2 regions of the Enterococcus raffinosus genome follow, and region 2 is predicted to be linked to the other one. Evidence: predicted binding sites of a transcription regulator. Region 2 holds the regulator's gene; the other holds the start of a gene.
What was found. Region 2 encodes NrdR, which represses ribonucleotide reductase genes. Its sites were predicted from a motif close to ACACNATATATNGTGT; they were not measured.

Region 1 (9,049 bases), on a different replicon from region 2:
CTTTTGAAGCTTGGTGGCCGATTTGTTGCTCTAGGCTATGGACCAAACTGGGGAACGGCGAAGGAATTTGAGACGAAATTCACGGAAACAGTTCGCCGTCCCAGCCAAGGCTTTGAACTGGAAGCATATATGCACGGCCCTTATCTAGAAGCAAATTGGGAGCATACACTGTTCTTCATCGAAACACCAAGCGTCAATCAAAGCAGATCACAAGCATTAGCGGATTATATGGATAGCTCTGTCGGAAGTATTCTAAAAGTAACCACAGAAAAAAGTTCTGATAAGAATACTTTGGGCCTAGCTATCACGATTCCAGAGATTTTCTCACCATTACTATTGATTATTCCATTCCAATTATTCGCTTATCGCACAGCGACAGCAAAAGGAATCGATTTAAGCAAACGAATTTTTGATGATTTTGATTCGGTATTAAAAAGTAAAATATAAAAGTTGAGGGGTTTAGAACATGTTGAAATTTAACGAGCAGCAACAGATTGATGATATTCAAGGGGCTTTGGCATTACGTCCACAGGTTGAACAAATTATCGACGAAGTTATGGAAAAAGGCTATGACAATATTTTTTATCTAGGGATTGGCGGAACCTATGCATCGGCTATGCAGGCAGTAACATACATTAACGGCCGCAGTGAATTACCAGCATATGTACAGCATGCAGCAGAATACTACACTACCGGAAACCGTCGATTAACTAAAGATTCACTGGTCATTCTTTCCTCAGTGACAGGAACAACTGAAGAAGTCGTCCGAGCGGTGAAGGAAATCAAAAAAGTAGGGGCTACACTATTAGGATTTATTGATACTGCGGGCACTAGCTTAGCGGAAAGCTGTGATCATGTGATTACTTATCCGGCGCCTGGAACGGAACAAATCAAGTTCTTTATGGCTGCAGATCGCTTGATGAATAAAAATGGAGATTTCCCTGATTATGAGGAATACTATGGTGAGCTGGAACAATACCTAGCGAAAGGGTTAGTAGAAGCTGAGAAACAAGCGGAGGATTTCGGACGTGAATTTGCTGAAAAACATCGCCATGATGCTATGCATTACTTTATTGGAGCCGGAAATCAATGGGGAGCGGTCTACTCTTATGCAATGTGCTACTGGGAAGAACAAAGTTGGCTGCGTTCTAAATCCATTCATGCAGCAGAATTCTTACATGGAACATTAGAAATCGTGGACGAAACAACGCCAGTGACTTTGTTCTTAGGAGAAGATGAACAGCGACCATTGGCAGAGCGAGTGAAAAACTTGCTGCCACGTATTTGCGGGAACTATACCTTCATTGATTCAAAGGACTATCCGATTGAAGGTATCAGTGAGAAAAACCGTGGACGCGTATTGCCGCATCTATTGATGCATTGTGTGACCCAACGAATCGATGCCCATGTAGAGAAATTAAATTGTCATCCGTTGGATATTCGTCGCTATTACCGTCAGTTTGAGTATTAATTTAGAAACCTCTTTGCGGGAGCAAAGGGGTTTTTTACTGGTATATTAAATAAGAAAGCACATTCAAAGCATCTAGCCCAACAACACTATATATTGTGTTGTTTTTTTACATATCACGAAATAGACACAAAATCTAGACTTTACTTCGAAAAAAAATAGGAGTACTATTATCAAGGATTTGAAAGAAAATTTTAGTTTAATGAGAGAGGATGGATGAAACGATGCTATTGATAGCTGGCACGATTGGTGCGGGGAAAAGCAGTCTGACAGATATGTTGTCACAGGAAATGAACTCAAAACCATTTTATGAGAACGTGGATGACAATGAAGTACTGCCATTGTTTTACTCGAATCCAGAAAAATATACATTTTTGCTGCAGGTATTCTTTTTGAATAAACGATTTTTAGCGATGAAGGATGCCTTGCCGCAAGCAGATAACGTACTGGATCGTTCGATTTATGAAGACAGTCTGCTTTTTCATTTAAATGCGGACCTTGGTCGCGTAAGTTCGGAGGAAGTGAAGCAATACGATAATTTGTTAGATACGATGTTAAAAGAATTAGAACAGATTGCGCCGAAAAAAAGACCCGATTTGCTGGTACACATCAAAGTCTCATTTGATGTCATGCTGGAGCGGATTGAAAAACGTGGCCGAGATTATGAACAAATCGCTACGAATCCAGAGCTATATGAGTATTACAAACTGGTTAATGAACGTTATGAAAAATGGTTTGACAGCTTCACGATTTGTCCCAAAATTCAAATTGATGGAGACCGCTATGATTTTGTTGCTGATCCAAAGGCAGCAGAAATCGTGATCAATCAAATCAAGGAAGAAACCAACAAGCTGAACGTATCAACGTTCAAGAACGCAAGCTATTATTCAAGTGAAAAGATGGAAAAAGGGATTTTTTAAACGTCCTTTTTTTCTTACTAAATAAAGAACGACCGTTTTCTAGAAGGAGCCAATTATGTTAAATTATTTCAAGTTTTTACTTCACCAATTAAAAGGCTGGCCACAACAAAATTATTACCTCTTTTTCTTTAGTTTAGGCTGCCAGGTGATGACATTAGTCAATCAGCCAATCACCTTTCTTACAGTGATTACCTTTATTGGAACGACTCTAGGGGTACTGTGCATTCTCTCGATTAACGCCGCGAAATCGGTCAATGGTATTTTAGGAATTATTTCTGCGATTTGCTTTATTTATGTAGGCTATTCCGCTAAAAACTACTTAAGCATCGGGGAGCAAATCGCGTATATGATCACACTGGATATTCCCGTATTACTAAGTAAAGAGTGGAACCATAATATGGCGTCTAAGATTCGCAAGTTTACTGGGAAAACCTGGTTTGTGGCAATTATCAGTACAATCGTTGTGTACTTTGCTTCCGGCTTTCTGATTCAACGCTTTACGGACGATCCTCGTCCTTGGATTGATGCAATCGCCTTTTCAATTAGCTTAAGTGCAGGCATTATCAGCTTCTTACGTTACAATAATCAATACTTTTGGTGGTTGGCTTCAGGGCTTGCCCAAATGGTTCTTTGGTACATTTCCTTCAGACACGGCTCCGCAAGCTTGGCAATGTTCGTGAATAGCTCTGTTTACCTGATCAATGACGTTTTGGCATTTACCGTTTCTCCTTGGTATAACAAAAAGGAACGGGAAAGAATGCAACGGATGGAAGAAGAGTATTATCATCTGAGCCACTGATTTAACATAGAAGAAAAGATCTCGATGACTTTTTGTCATGGAGATCTTTTTTATTGATCTGAAAGCAGCCATTCAATTTCATCTGTGATCCAAGCGCCAGGTTTTTTTATAGGATCAAACGGCATCCAAGAGCTTTTCATAAAAATTTTCTCTGCTTGCCAACAGCCGTTGGCGGATTGTTTTTCTTTTAGGTAGTCAATCGCTTGGCGACACTCAACGCGATCTAGCTGATCCTCAGCTTTCAAAACAGTTAATGCTTCGATGATATTTGTTCGATAAGGGTAGGGATAAAACAGAGTGATCAAGTCATCGTACAAATATTCATCATTCATTTCATGGAAAATAACTCGATGCTTCAATAGAGAAGCAATTCCTTTATCCAATTTTGCCTGAAGTCCTGGAAAATCACCGTATTTAGCGGCGTACTCGGAGAGAGCTTTAATTGACTTAACTAAACCATCGTAACAGGGAGACTTTCCGACGCAACCGCCAAAGCGATGAAAAAGATCCTTGCCATGCCAATCGGAAGGTTCATTCTTAGTAAATGGAAAGTAAGAAATAATCCATTGAATTCCTTTTTCCGCCCAGTTCTTTTTACCAGCACGCAAAAATAATAAAGTACAGAGTGCGTTGTGACAGGCTAAAATTCCTTCTTGTTTTCCAGTTAGTGAAAATCCTTCTTCAAATGACACATGAGTGTGCAGAGTCTCCAGCATCGTCTGCACCTGATCAAGCCGCTCGAAATAAGGAATTTCTGAAAGCTCCGTTAATAAGAATTCTAGTTTTCGCAAACCGGTAAATGTATCTGTACGGAAAGGTTCAGCTAATATATTGGTAACGACCTCAGAGTTTTCTAATAAGTTCTCGATTTCTGAAAACTCAAGCGACTGTTTGTTTCTAACCATTTTTTTCAATTTTAAAGCAGAATCTAATTTCAAGTCGTTTGTCATTTTATCACTCCCTTCGATAATACTTTTAGTGTAGCATTCTCACATAAAACTCGAAAGGGGAGGAATCCTAATAGAACTAAAATACGTTTTCGATTTTTAATATAAAAAAACAGAATTCTACTTGATGAAAATAAGATTATTATTTGAATTTTTAATGAATCGTAGGATTTAAAGCTGAAAATAAGCTATTGTAAAGGTATTCAGAATTCAAGTAAAAGAGGAAAACGATGAAATATTTATATCAGCAATTATTAGCTTTCTGGTCCCTTATTATCTTGACAGTCGTATTGATCGGCATATCTTTTACCAGCATCAATAAGCGGACATTAGTCAATCAAAACTACAACCAGATCAGAGAATAACATTGAGTCCGTCAATAACTCGTTGAATAGTGATCTATCAAATCCTTATACCAATCCCTACGGTAACCTAACTAGTGAAGAGATTCTACCTTACCATTTAGCTAACGCTGAACAAGTGCTAGCCCAACAGGGAATTAAGTTCGTCTTGATTGATAGTAAAAAGAATGTGATCTATCCTTCAACGCGTACCGAAATCAAAGAGTCCTTATTAAACGATTCAGAATGGAAAAAACTAAGAAACGGTGAAAGCATCTATAAAACAATCAAATATGATTTAACTGGTGAGCCCAATCAAACGTCCTATGTTCTTTCTAATCGGTATGTTTCCAATGAGTTTTCTGGTGTCTTAATTGCTTCAAAATCCGCTAGAGACCTAGAAGAAAGTGAAAAAAAGATTTCTGACAATCTACTGAAGGGCTTCATTATTTCCTCCCTATTTGGTGGTGCAATCAGTTTTGGCCTAGCAGCAAGACAGGTGAAAAAAATAAATGATCTGAAACGGGCGGTTAATCAAATCGCTAATGGGAATTATGAAATAGAGATCGAGGAAAAGAACAATAAAGATGAATTTAATGAACTGGCCCATGATTTCAATAAAATGGCGGTGTCCTTACAGGAAAACGAAAAAGAAATCATTCGCCAAGAAGAATTACGTAAGCAGTTTATGGCAAATACCTCTCATGAAATGAGGACTCCGCTAACGACAATCAAGGGACTGTTGGAGGGGCTTGAATATGGCGCGATCCCAGAAAACCAAAAGGGAAAAGCTGTATCGTTGATGCAAAATGAGACCGATCGACTCATCCGTTTAGTGAAGCAGAATTTAGATTATGAAAATATCAGAAGCCATCAAATCACTCTCTCTTTAACAACATTTAATGCAACAGAAGCCATCAACAATATTCTGACGCAACTGAATAAAAAAGCCGAGTCAATGAATGATCACTTGCTCCTATCAACTCCAGATTCTGTTGAAGTCTATGCGGATCACGATCGTTTCATTCAAATTATGGTGAATATTATTCAAAATGCCGTTCAGTTTACCGAAAACGGCGAGATAAAAGTAGCAATCAAAGAAACGGATTCTGATGTATTTATCACTGTCGAGGACAATGGCATCGGCATGACTGAAGAGGAACAAAAAAACATTTGGGATCGCTATTATAAAGCCGATCCGTCAAGGAAAAATACGAAGATAGGCGAGTCAGGTCTTGGATTATCAATCGTGAAGGAACTAGTGCGCCTGCACCACGGTTCAATTGAAGTGACCAGCCGAAAAAATGAAGGAACGACCTTCCTGATACAATTTCCTAAAGAAAAATAAAATCATCAGAAAAAGCTGTTATTTTATAAATAACGGCTTTTTGAAATCAACCTTTGCTATACTTATAGTAAGAACAAAAAGGAGAAAAAACTTTGTGGATAAATGTATTAGTACTAATAATTCTTGTATTGCTTATTTTTGAGGGGTATCAGTTTCAGCGCGATATCAAGGCTGCATATGATCGATTGGATCAGTATCAGGTGAAATCACTAACTACTAGTTTTGGTAAAATGAATTATCTTGATGAGGGTTCTGGCGAAGCTGTTTTGATCGCTCATGGAATTTTTGGCGGTTACGATCAAGGAATGATTAGTCTCAGGCAAGTCGTAGGAGACAGGCAGCGAAAAATTTCGCCCTCGCGTTTTGGCTATATTGGTTCAGCGCCGCCTTCGGATCCTACACCTGAAAATCAAGCAAAGGCATTTATTGAACTGATGGACTATTTAGGGATCGAAAAATGCTTCATTTTAGGGACTTCTGCTGGTGGCGCCGTCACATTGCGGATGGCACTGGATTACCCTGAACGCGTCAAAGGAATTATTTTGTTATCCTCAGGAGCACCAGATAAAAAGAGGACAGTGAAAGAAGTTCAAGAGATGGGACTCCAAGGACCCCCACCATTCATCGTGAATGATTTTATTCTGTGGTTTGCGATGAAGCATTTTGGATTTGTCTTTAATAAGATGATGGGAACAACGGTCAAGACCAATGAGTTGTTCGAAACAATGCTGCCGGCAACACCGAGAAGGCAAGGCGTCAAAGCGGACACTGAGAGAACAAATACAGATATGACGTTAAATTATGACAACTATCCTTTAGAGGACATTCAAGTTCCGATCCTAGTTTGTCATGCGAAGGATGATCCGATGGCCGACTATGAATCTATCGAAAAAATGCTTCAGCGAGTGAAGGCAGAGACAGCCATTTGCGAAACTGGAGGCCACACAATAGATGGAAATGGCGATTTTGTAGATCAAGCGATCCGGACATTTATTGAAAAGAAAAAATGATTGTAGTAAAAATGGAGGCCAATTTTGTGAAAGCTGTTATTTCTGGAAGTGTAATTTTTCAAGAAGAATATCGAGATCTGGAAAAAATTTCAGTAAAGAAGGCATTGAATTAATTGATTATCCTCGCTCATGTCAGAACCTAGACAAAGAGTATCCAGAAATCTTGACGACTTTTTTTTAGAATATCGCAGGAGCGGATTTATTTTTTGTATTTAATCAAGATCGAAAAGGGGTATCAGGCTATATTGGTGCCGCAACTTTTTCAGAAATGACGTATTGTCTGATGCAAAATCTTATTCATGGAAAAAGGATCAAAATAGTCTTATTTAAGGAACCATCAGAGGGAAATTTTTGTTTTGATGAGGTAGATCGCTGGCTAAAGAATGGCTGGATGGAAATCAGACAGCCTAACAATTTAGTATAACAAAGGTGTGGGCAAAAAACTGCTCACACCTTTTTGAATTTTTTATTTATATACTACAAAATCACTTGAAAATTATGATTCACTTTTGCTTCGATGCGTGGGTGAATTTTCAAATAGTCGGCAATTAATTCGGTCATGTCGATTTGGATTTCTCGGACAATTTTCTCCGCACCAAACATCGCATAATTTCCTCCGCCGATTGCCCGATATTGATTTGTCACCACTTCCAGCATTTGTTGCGGAAGAACGGAGTGACCTTTAAAACGAAGTTCGGTAATCCGTTGGCTAACAGGCTGTTTCATATCAATAGTGTACTGAATCCCTTCATACATGTCATAATTGTAGTACTGTGGCTTAGGCTGAATAAAGGCTGGATTGAATACGATTTGGTTATTTTCTACAGCTAAATACTTTGCGGTCTGCTCCAACGCCGCTTTCAAATCTGCACCATTAATTTGAATCACTGCCAGAGTATTCGGATAAATATAGTTGGTGATGACGTCCCGCATCGTGATCGTCTCACCAAAGCCTTTTCCTTCATTATTGAATAACGCAGTTCCAGAAATCTCTGCGCCGCTGGCAAATAATTGTACACGATTAATGAACTCTACATAGGGATGTTCCTTAAGACGAGCCTGCATCGGATCACTAATACGCATATTTCCGTTCACTTTACCTAAGGGTTGATCCAACCATGTCTCTAGTTTTTCTTCTACCGGTGCGATCGCTGCAAGAATTTCTGGATCAGGCTCTGATTTTTCAACTGAGTGTAAAGCAACCTGGTGATCTGTAACAACCACTTGATTCTCCTTTTTCTCGACGGTAAGACGGATTTCACCGATGAACTCGCCACGATAGCCTGGCTGGACAACGGGAACACCATGAACCGTTTCAGCAATTTTCCGGTGCTGATGGCCGGTGAAAAGGGCGTCAATGCCTTCAACCTGCTGCAATAGCTCGTAGCCTTCATTCTCTCCAGTTAGCGCTTCTGTGTCCTCACCGGTCAACAAGTCTTTTTCAAATCCGCCGTGGTAACTGACGATTACCAAGTCTGCTTGTTTCCTTAATAGAGGAACATATTCTTTTGCTGTTTCGACGATACTCTTAAACGTAATTCCTGCTAAGGTTTCTGGCTTTTCCCAGTGAGGAATATATTGTGTCGTTAATCCCAAGACAGCAATTTTTATACCCGCCTTTTCGATAATCTTATAGGCGTTTCCAAAGTAAGGCTGGTCATTTTTGTTCACTATATTGGCTCCTAATATAGGCGCTTGATAATTCTTAATCGCTTCCTTGAGATAATCCACGCCATAGTTAAACTCATGATTTCCCAACACTTGAACATCATAGTCCATTTGATTAATCAAGCTTGTAAGCTCTTGGGCTGAGCCATATTCTTTAGCAAGATAATAACTCAAAGGAGACCCTTGGATAAAATCACCATTTTCGATCGTAATTACCGGTCCATCTGCTTTTGCCCGTAATTCCTTCAGTTTCGACGATACTTTAGCCGCTCCTAAGGCCAGATCGGTTCTGCCGGAATAGTCTGTTGGTGAAACATAGCCATGCATATCACTTGTCTCTAAAAACCTAATGTTCATTCTGTGTGCTCCTTTAGCTGACTCAAAATAGAAAGACCGAAGCGTATTCAGCTGTTCGGTCTCTTTTTCTGATTTATAATGCCTTAATACTTCATTTGAAGTGTTTTTAAAATGTTGCCTGGAATAAAGTTTTCTGTTGTCTGACGAACAATCCTTCCTTGATCGAGATGATAAAGGTTATACCCATGACG
Region 2 (9,049 bases):
TTTTCGTACATCTTACTCTCTCCTTTAATGCTATTTATTTAAATGAAAAAGGATTTGTGGACGTCTCTGATACTAAAAATTCAACATCCCAGTCTTCTTCATTTTTCCATTGGTTAAATAGAGTCACCATCTTTTCTTTGCAGAGCGACTCAATATAATGCCCTGGATCTATCACCAACATACCTGTTTCCTGCATATCGTGTGCAGTATGGTAATAAACATCACCGGTGATATAAACATCTGCATTCGCAGCTAGGGCCTCACGATAAAATTTCTCTCCACTTCCGCCGCAGATAGCTACTCGTTTGATACTCTCTTTGGCTGTACGGGGATAAACCACGCGCAAGCCTTCTAAGTTGAAAACTTTTTTCACTTTTTGAATAAACTCTTCTGTCGGTAGTGCTTCTTTTAATTCGCCAACGCGCCCAATTCCAAATTTTTCAGTTAAATTATCCAATTGATAAATATCATAAGCTGGTTCTTCATATGGATGGGCTTTTCCCATTGCAGCCACGATTTCTGTTTGTCTTGTTTCTGGAAAAATTACTTCTATTTTACTTTCCTGAACTTGCTCAGGAACATTCGCGGTACCAATTGTCGGTTGCGCGTCATCATTTGGTGTGAAACGTCCCGTGCCGTTTAATGTAAAAGATGTAGCATGATAGTTTCCTTGTATCCCCGCTCCAGCTTCCGCTAATACTTGACGCATCTTTTTTGCATCCGATTGAGGTATATAGACAGCAAGCTTTTTCATTTTAACGGTATGTGTATGGACAAGGTAGTCCGTATCAAAGACTTCTAAACCTTCGCAAAACCAATCATTCAGACCATTAGAAATGATGTCCATATTTGTATGAGCCGCATAAACAGCAATATCGTGCTTGATTAGGTCTGCATACATTTTCGTTTGTACATCATCTGTCGTTAACCGTGTAATTGCTCGGAAAATCGGTGGATGCTTCACAATTAATAAGTCAACTTTCTTGGCGATCGCTTCTTCAACAACTGCAGGGCGTACATCTAAGCTCATCATAATTCGATCAACATTCTTATTCAATGTACCTATATGAAGCCCTACTGGATCTCCATCTTCTGCTAACCACTCTGGACAATACTGCTTAAAACGCTGGATAAATTCACTTCCCTGCATCATCAAGTACCTCCTTGATCCATTCTATTTCTTGCGTAACCTCTTGGATTTTTTCTGCTACATCCTGATCGCTTTGCCGCAAACTCGCTAAAATTTTTTCGTTTTTTTCCAACTTGTGCTGCCATTTTTTCATAAAAATCGCATTTTTTTCTTTACGCAAAATAGGACCGAATAAAAGTTCTTTTCCCGAATATTCAGGTCTTTCTGTTCCTTTTTCAGCTACAATTATTTCATATACCTTATTGTTTTCTTCGATAATTGCTTCATCGATAATCAGATAGCTCTCGTCAAATAGCCATTGGCGTAATTGTCTTTCACCGACATTCGGTTGCAGGATAAGACGTTCTTTTCCAGACAATCGATGTTTCTCTTTTCCTCGCTGTAAAATGTCCCGAATCAATACGCCACCCATCCCACAAATCGTGATCGCATTAATCTGATCATCCAATTCTACTGCTTCCAATCCATCGGCTAGACGAACATCGATATTTTTATCTAGGCCATTTTTAGCCACCTGTTTTTTTGCAGATTTGTATGGACCAACAACAACTTCTCCAGCAATCCCAAAAGATATTTTATTTTGAAGCATTAAAGCTACTGGTAAATAAGCATGGTCCGAACCAATATCTGCTAAACGTGCATCTTGAGGTACAAACTCAGCCGCTTTTTGTAATCGAAGCGATAAATCTTTGGCATTCATTACTTTCACATCCTAAAATAGATTATAACACTCCTTAAAAAAAGCGCCCCTAAAAAAGAGCTAAATGATAGCGCTTTTTAATAGGGCGTTTCTCTTTTTCTAAGAATTTTTTCGTTTTTTAACCATTTCGGCGATTTTCGCCAATCACCCAAATTTCTTTACTTAAATATCGAACACGTTCCATGATACGCTTTGCCTTCAATGGCTCTTCGTCTCCCCGCTGCGTGACAGATAAATGTTCTTCCAATTGATCCATATTAAAATTAGAAGAAAAGAAGGTTGGCAATTGCTCTTGCATACGATGTTGCAAAATTACTCCTAGAACTTCGTCACGAATCCATGCACTCATAGAATCGGCGCCGATATCATCAATCATTAAAATTGGGGCTCTCTTCACCTCATCAAGCTTTGGTCCCACTCTGTCATTGGAAATGGCCTGCTTCATTTCACCAGCAAAGGTTGGAAAATGTAGCAGTGTTGTTTCGAAGCCTTTTACAGCGAGTTCATGGGCAACGGCCCCTAACAAATAAGTTTTGCCAACTCCGAAATCTCCTACTAAATACAATGCTTTATGAAACATTTTAGGGCTCGACTCATATTGATTAATGAAATCCAGTGAAGCTTCTAATGCCTCACTTCGTCCAGAAGTAACTTCAAAACTTCGTATTGAAGCCTTACGGATATCCTTCGGCATGTCTAATGAATTGACACGATTACGAATCTCTTCTTCACGTTTTAAACGAAGCAATTCATCGGTTGGTACATATGTTACATCAATAAAATGAAAATTTAGACTTAGTTGAGGTTCATAACCTGGTGCAATCATCGTGGGATCAGAAGCTAAATACTTTTTCTTTTCTTGAACAAACTCATAAAGCTTTGCAAACGACTTCTCAATATCTGCTTGCGATAATTTTTCTTTGTGCTCTTCAATAAATTGACGAACATCCGGATCGGCCAAAACTTCTTCCATCATTTGGCGGTAACGACCATCGACCCCACGGCTCTTAATGATGCGATTCAACTCTTTTCCTACATCTTCCATCAATCGTCACCTTCTTTACTTAAATATTCCGCTAGTTTACGGTTCAACTCTGCTTCTTTTTCGGGAGTTAGCTTCTTCTCTTTCGGCGGCTGCTTAATATGCTCTGGCAAAGCCTCTTTTCGACCACTACGTTTTTGGTACGCTGGACGTGTAGCTTGTGGTTTGCGAACCAATTTCTGATTATTTTTCCGCACATGACTGATGGCCTCTTCTGGTGTGGTAATTTTTTTCTGAGCCCAGTCATTAGCAATAGCATTTAAATAATTGGCATTAATCACAGCCTGATTTTGAATGACTAAAATGTAATTAATGATAATGTTAATCACACTTTTAGGTAGTAAATTACGCCCAATTAGTTCTTCCAATAATCGAACTTCCGTATTGGTTTCGAATCCGCCCTTTTCACGCTTAATCGCTCGAAGAAAGGTAACCGGAGCAATTTTTTTACTTTGAGTGATAATTTCTAACTCCTGCGATGAGAAGTTTCCGGTAGTTGTTAGACTTTCTGATGGTATTTTTTTCGATTCAGCGGGTATATTCGGTCGTTTCTCTTTGTTGATAAGTTGACGCAAGTAATTAAAATTCAGCCCTTTTTCTTCACCGGCACTTGCTTTAGCAACATATTCTGCCAAATCCAATTCGTTCAATCCATATAGTCGTTGAAAAGTTTGTAGCTTCTCTCGCTCATCCAAAGTCATAATCAAATTGAACCGTTTTATCTGCTGAGTAAACAACGTCCAATCAAAATCTGATTTATCTTCAAAAACTTCCTGTGTTTTCTCTAAAGAATCACTATGACTAGTAAAAGCAGTCTCATCAAAACGATATACGTCTCTAAATCTTTTTGTTATATTTTTGGCATTTTCAGTATCAAAGTTTTTCGGTTTAAAGCGTTCGACTAGACGTTCATATCGGTGTTTTCCAATTTTATCCATTAATAGGTAAGCCATTAATGGGTCTTGAAAGAATTTTTCAGGAACAAGCGGTGGGCGCAATTGATATATCAGGCTACTCCCCATCTCTTCATTCATCACTTCAAAGGTTTCTAATAGACCGATCCCTTCAAGCTTTTCACGAGCTTTTATCAAGTTTGTTAAGCCTGTATCAATAGCGGCTAATAAATCGGTGTGCATCAAGCTTTGACTTTCCCCATCTAACATAATATCGCTAATCAAGGTCAGGTATAAGCTTGACGCAGAGCTACCAATAATTGGCTGGTATAAATACAGCAAAGCATCTTGTTTACTTTGATCAAGTTGTGGCTCACCATAGACCGTATAAAAGGTGCTGGGTTTCAGTTGTTCTGCCACTAAAATGCCTCCTACTCTTCATCCGTTGACTTCGCTTTGTCAACGATCTCCTGTAATTCCTTTAAAAATACAGACATGTCTTTAAACTGTCGATAAACACTCGCAAAACGAATATAGGCAATTTCATCAACTTCCATCAAATCTTCCATGACAAATTCGCCAATTTGACTGGTTGGAATTTCATTTTCTCCCATGCTGCGCACACGATTTTCTACATGATCGACAATTTGTTCCATCTGCTCCATCGCTACTGGACGTTTTTCTGCAGAACGAATTAAGCCTCGTAAAATTTTGTCACGGCTAAATTCCTCTCGATCCCCGTTACGCTTAACAACTAGCAGAGGAGCCGCTTCAATACGCTCAAAGGTTGTAAATCGAAACCCGCAGCTTTCACATTCTCTCCGACGACGAATCGCTCGTCCATCATCAGTCTGTCGACTATCAATTACTCGGGAATTATTATGATTACATCTTGGACAACGCATAAATTCACCCACACTTTCTTATGATTGGTTAAATTCACTGATTAAACGTGAAATCTATTTGTTATATTGCATCGTTTTTTAAAAACAAAATTTTGTTGATTGAAAAAATTTATTTGTTTATATAACATGAGTTTACCATAACCAGCGCGCTAAAAAAAGCGTCGTAATACTACGACGCTGAATTCTTTAAGAAACAAATTTGTTTATTCTTAGCCAATCCATAACTTGTTGACGTGTTGTTTCTTGGGAACCACAATTATCAATAAGAATGTCCGCTCTCTTTTTCTTTTCATCCAATGAAAGCTGACTCCTAATTCGTTCTAATGCTTCGTCTTTGGGAAGGTTATTTCTTTTCATTAGCCGACTTAATTGAATTTCTGGAGTAACATAGACAACCGCTATTTTATCCATCAAAACTTGATAATTTCCTTCATACAATAATGGAACATCAACAATGACTAATTGATTGTTTTTTTTTGCCTTCTCCACCTGCGCTTCAATCTCACTTCGAATAAATGGATCAAGCGTTTTATTTAATTTTGCTCTTTTATCTTCATCATGAAAAATCATCTTGCCTAACTTTTCTCGATTTAAATTGCCCTGTTCATCAATAATTGCTGATCCGAAAGCCTGTTGTAAAGCTAGCAGCCCTTCGGTTCCAGATTCAACCACTTTCCGAGCCACAATATCCCCATCCACAATCGGAAAACCCTCTGATCTAAAAATATCAACCACTGTCGATTTTCCGCTGGCAATTCCTCCAGTTATTCCTAAGACAAAACTCATTTTTACACCTTCTTCAATTTCTGACAATGAGGACAAAGATGCGTTCCTCTTTGAGCAACCTTGATTTTAATAATTGGTGTTCCGCAACGTGTACATGGCTTACCTGTCTGACCGTATACATGCAGCTCTTGCTGGAAGTGACCTGCTTCTCCCAAAGCATTTAAATAGGTTCGAATGGTCGTTCCTCCAGCTTTCTTCGCTTTATCAATCACTTCAATAATTGCTTCACGTAGGCGACGAACATTTTGAGGATTTAATGTGTTTGCTGGCTGTTCAGGATGGATTTTAGCCAACCATAAAACTTCATCAACATAAATATTACCTAAGCCTGCCACGACCTTTTGATTTAACAATAGAGGCTTAATCATAGTGGTTGATTTTTTAAGCTGTTTTTTGAAATCAACTAAGTTAAAATCTGCATCGGTTGGTTCCGGTCCTAACTGCGTCAATCCTTTATAATCTTTCGCCGTTCCTTTTTTCAATAAAGCCATCCGTCCGAATTTTCGTACGTCATGATAAACAAGTTCAGTACCATCTGTAAAAATGAAGCGAACATGACTATGCTTATCTAAAGGAGTCGGCTGATCAAAATATTCATATTTTCCTTCCATGCGCAAATGTGAGACCATCTCATAATGAGTCAATTGAAAAATCAAGTATTTTCCACGACGTTCAACTGTTTCTATAGTCTCTCCAATTAATTGTTGTTGAAAAATTTCTACTTCCGGAAATTCAACAATACGCGGCCAATAAACATCTATTTTTGCAATAGTCTTTCCCTGGACTAAAGAAACCAAACCTTTTCTGACTGTCTCAACTTCAGGTAATTCTGGCATAGCTATCATCCTAACTAGTAATAATTTCTTTCAAACCCGCTCAAACACATTACTATTTCTTAGTAAGAAAAAGTTCATAAACCTTCAGCTAGCATTTAACAAGTTTATCTTTAAGTTATCATTTTTCCGATCAAGCGAAAAATAGTTTGCTCTAAACTTGACTAGCCGGTTCGTATTGACTTCTATAAAAAAACTACACATTCATTTGACACACTACAAAAAGCTGGAATTTCTTCCAGCCTTACATTATTTTGCCTCGTACCATGTTTTTCCCCAATTACTATCAGTCAGTAATGGAACATCTAATTGAACTGTATTTTCCATAACTTCTTTAACTAATTTGTCAAGTTGTTCTAATTCACTTTCAGGGACCTCGAATACTAGCTCATCGTGTACTTGTAGGAGCATCGTTGCTTGCAGTTTTTCTTCTTCTAAACGTCTAGCCATTTCAATCATCGCTAATTTTAGAATATCCGCCGCACTTCCTTGAATCGGTGTATTAATTGCAGTACGTTCTGCAAATGATCGCAAATTAAAATTTCGGGCATTAATGTCAGGAAGATAACGCCGACGATTATACAAAGTAGCTGCATAGCCCTTATCTTTTGCTTCTCGTACACTTTCCTCCATATAACGTTTCACATCTGGATAGTTCTCAAAATAAGTATCGATATATTCCTGAGCCGCTTTACGCGTAATCCCTAAATTCTGTGATAATCCATAATCTGAAATACCATACACAATACCAAAGTTAACAGCCTTAGCATTACGACGCATATTTGGTGTAACCTCATCTTCACTCACACCAAAAACACGCATTGCAGTACTAGTATGGATATCCATACCGTCACGGAAGGCTTGCTTCAGATGTTCATCTCCAGAAATATGAGCTAAGACACGCAATTCAATCTGAGAATAATCAGAAGAATAGATCACCCAGTTTTCATCTCGAGGTACAAACGCTTGGCGAATTTTTCTTCCCTCTTCCAAACGAATGGGGATATTTTGCAAGTTAGGATCAACAGAACTCAAACGCCCAGTTTGCGTAAGGGTCTGAATATAGCGTGTATGGATCTTATTATCGCTTTGGATTACCTTCAACAAGCCTTCTACATAGGTCGATTGAATTTTAGCGATTTGTCGATAATTCAAAATGTGCTCAACAATTGGTGCCTGTTCACGAAGTTGCTCCAATACATCAACAGCTGTTGAATAACCTGTCTTTGTTTTCTTAATAATCGGAAGCTGCATTTTTTCAAACAAGATAACACCAAGCTGTTTTGGTGAGTTGATATTAAACTCTTCACCTGCTTCTTGAAAAATTTTCTCTTCGATTTCCTGCAGACGTTTTGAGAACTCACCACGCATTGATTGTAATCTTTGCGCATCTACGGTAATACCAGCAATTTCCATTTCAGCAAGAATTCGAGAAAGCGGTAATTCCATTTCATAGAACAATTTGTCTTGTTTCTTTTCCTCTAATTCATTTTCTAATTTATCGTTCAGAAAGTGAATAGCTTTAATCTTACGCGCCAGATGTCCAAAAAATACCTCATCATCTTCTGGTAGTCCCTTTTTAGCACCCTTACCATAAATCTGCTCATCTGTTTGAATTTCTGTGTAGCCGTAATATTGAGCCACTCCTGCAATATCATTACTATTGTCATTGGTATCTAATAGATAAGCTGCCAAAAGGACGTCAAAATTGATCCCTTCCGTTTTTGTAATATAGCGATTTAACGCAACATAAGTGCGTTTTGCATCGTATACTTTCTTTCCGTTTGCTGTTTCTAACCATTTTTTAAATACGCTGCTGTCAAACAAAGCTAGCTCGTTTGTTACATAAATTTTTTCCTTCGTCCCCCAAGCAATACCGACAATATCAGAAAGGTGGTAATTGTCTTCTAACATTTCAACATACAAAGCAGAATCAGGACTGAACATATCTTCAGTAAATTCATCAACAACGTCAAACATAATATCTTCTAACTCAACTTCTTCTTCCTCAACATTTAGTTTGCTTAGAAATCCTTTGAAATCCATTTCTTTAAAGAAAGGAACTAATTTGTCTAGATCTTTTCCGTGATAAGCCAATTCCTCTATGGAAATATCAACTGGTGCATCCAGCTTGATCGTGGCTAATTCTTTTGAAAGAAAAGCTTGTTCTTTGTCATTGATCAAATTTTCTTTCATTTTACTCTTCTTTAATTCATCAATGTTCTCATATACACCTTCAACACTACCAAATTGCTTTAATAATTTGATTGCTGTTTTTTCACCGACTTTTGTAACACCTGGGTAATTATCAGAGGTATCACCAGCTAGTCCCTTCATATCGATAATTTGATTTGGTGTTAATCCATCATATTTTTCAGCGACATGCTCAGGAGTATATGTTTCGATTTCACTAACACCTTTTACTGTAATGTCGACTTTTATTTTATCTGTAGCTAATTGTGTTAAGTCACGATCTCCTGATAATACAACCACCTCAAAGCCTTCTTCTGCCGCACGATGAGCCAACGTGCCAATAATGTCATCTGCCTCATAGTTATCTAATTCATAGTGTTTTACCCCTAATCCGACTAATAATTCTCGTAAGTACGGCATCTGCTCACGAAACTCACCAGGCGTTTTTGAACGTCCCCCTTTGTAATCAGAATACATGGCCGTGCGAAACGTTGTATTTCCTGCATCAAATGCGACTAAAACATGGGTTGGTTTTTCTTTATCCATT

Region 1: a site for NrdR is predicted at 1,555-1,570, ahead of J9537_RS15520 (deoxynucleoside kinase). Genes of this name have one in related genera too.

The regions. Positions count from the first base shown of each region.
Region 1 is NZ_CP072889.1:159,957-169,005, reverse strand. Features, by position in the region: gene J9537_RS15530 (SIS domain-containing protein) at 1-447, shown strand, start outside; gene J9537_RS15525 (SIS domain-containing protein) at 467-1,471, shown strand; gene J9537_RS15520 (deoxynucleoside kinase) at 1,681-2,388, shown strand; gene pnuC (nicotinamide riboside transporter PnuC) at 2,444-3,187, shown strand; gene J9537_RS15510 (hypothetical protein) at 3,238-4,137, opposite strand; partial or broken gene J9537_RS15505 (ATP-binding protein) at 4,365-5,823, shown strand; gene J9537_RS15500 (alpha/beta fold hydrolase) at 5,916-6,833, shown strand; partial or broken gene J9537_RS20675 (hypothetical protein) at 6,830-7,014, shown strand; gene J9537_RS15495 (bifunctional metallophosphatase/5'-nucleotidase) at 7,311-8,858, opposite strand; gene J9537_RS15490 (metallophosphoesterase family protein) at 8,942-9,049, opposite strand, start outside.
Region 2 is NZ_CP072888.1:1,693,705-1,702,753, forward strand. Features, by position in the region: gene pepT (peptidase T) at 1-11, opposite strand, end outside; gene J9537_RS08295 (Nif3-like dinuclear metal center hexameric protein) at 35-1,156, opposite strand; gene J9537_RS08300 (tRNA (adenine(22)-N(1))-methyltransferase) at 1,137-1,850, opposite strand; gene dnaI (primosomal protein DnaI) at 1,969-2,895, opposite strand; gene J9537_RS08310 (DnaD domain protein) at 2,895-4,205, opposite strand; gene nrdR (transcriptional regulator NrdR) at 4,217-4,690, opposite strand; gene coaE (dephospho-CoA kinase) at 4,877-5,476, opposite strand; gene mutM (DNA-formamidopyrimidine glycosylase) at 5,479-6,312, opposite strand; gene polA (DNA polymerase I) at 6,559-9,049, opposite strand, start outside.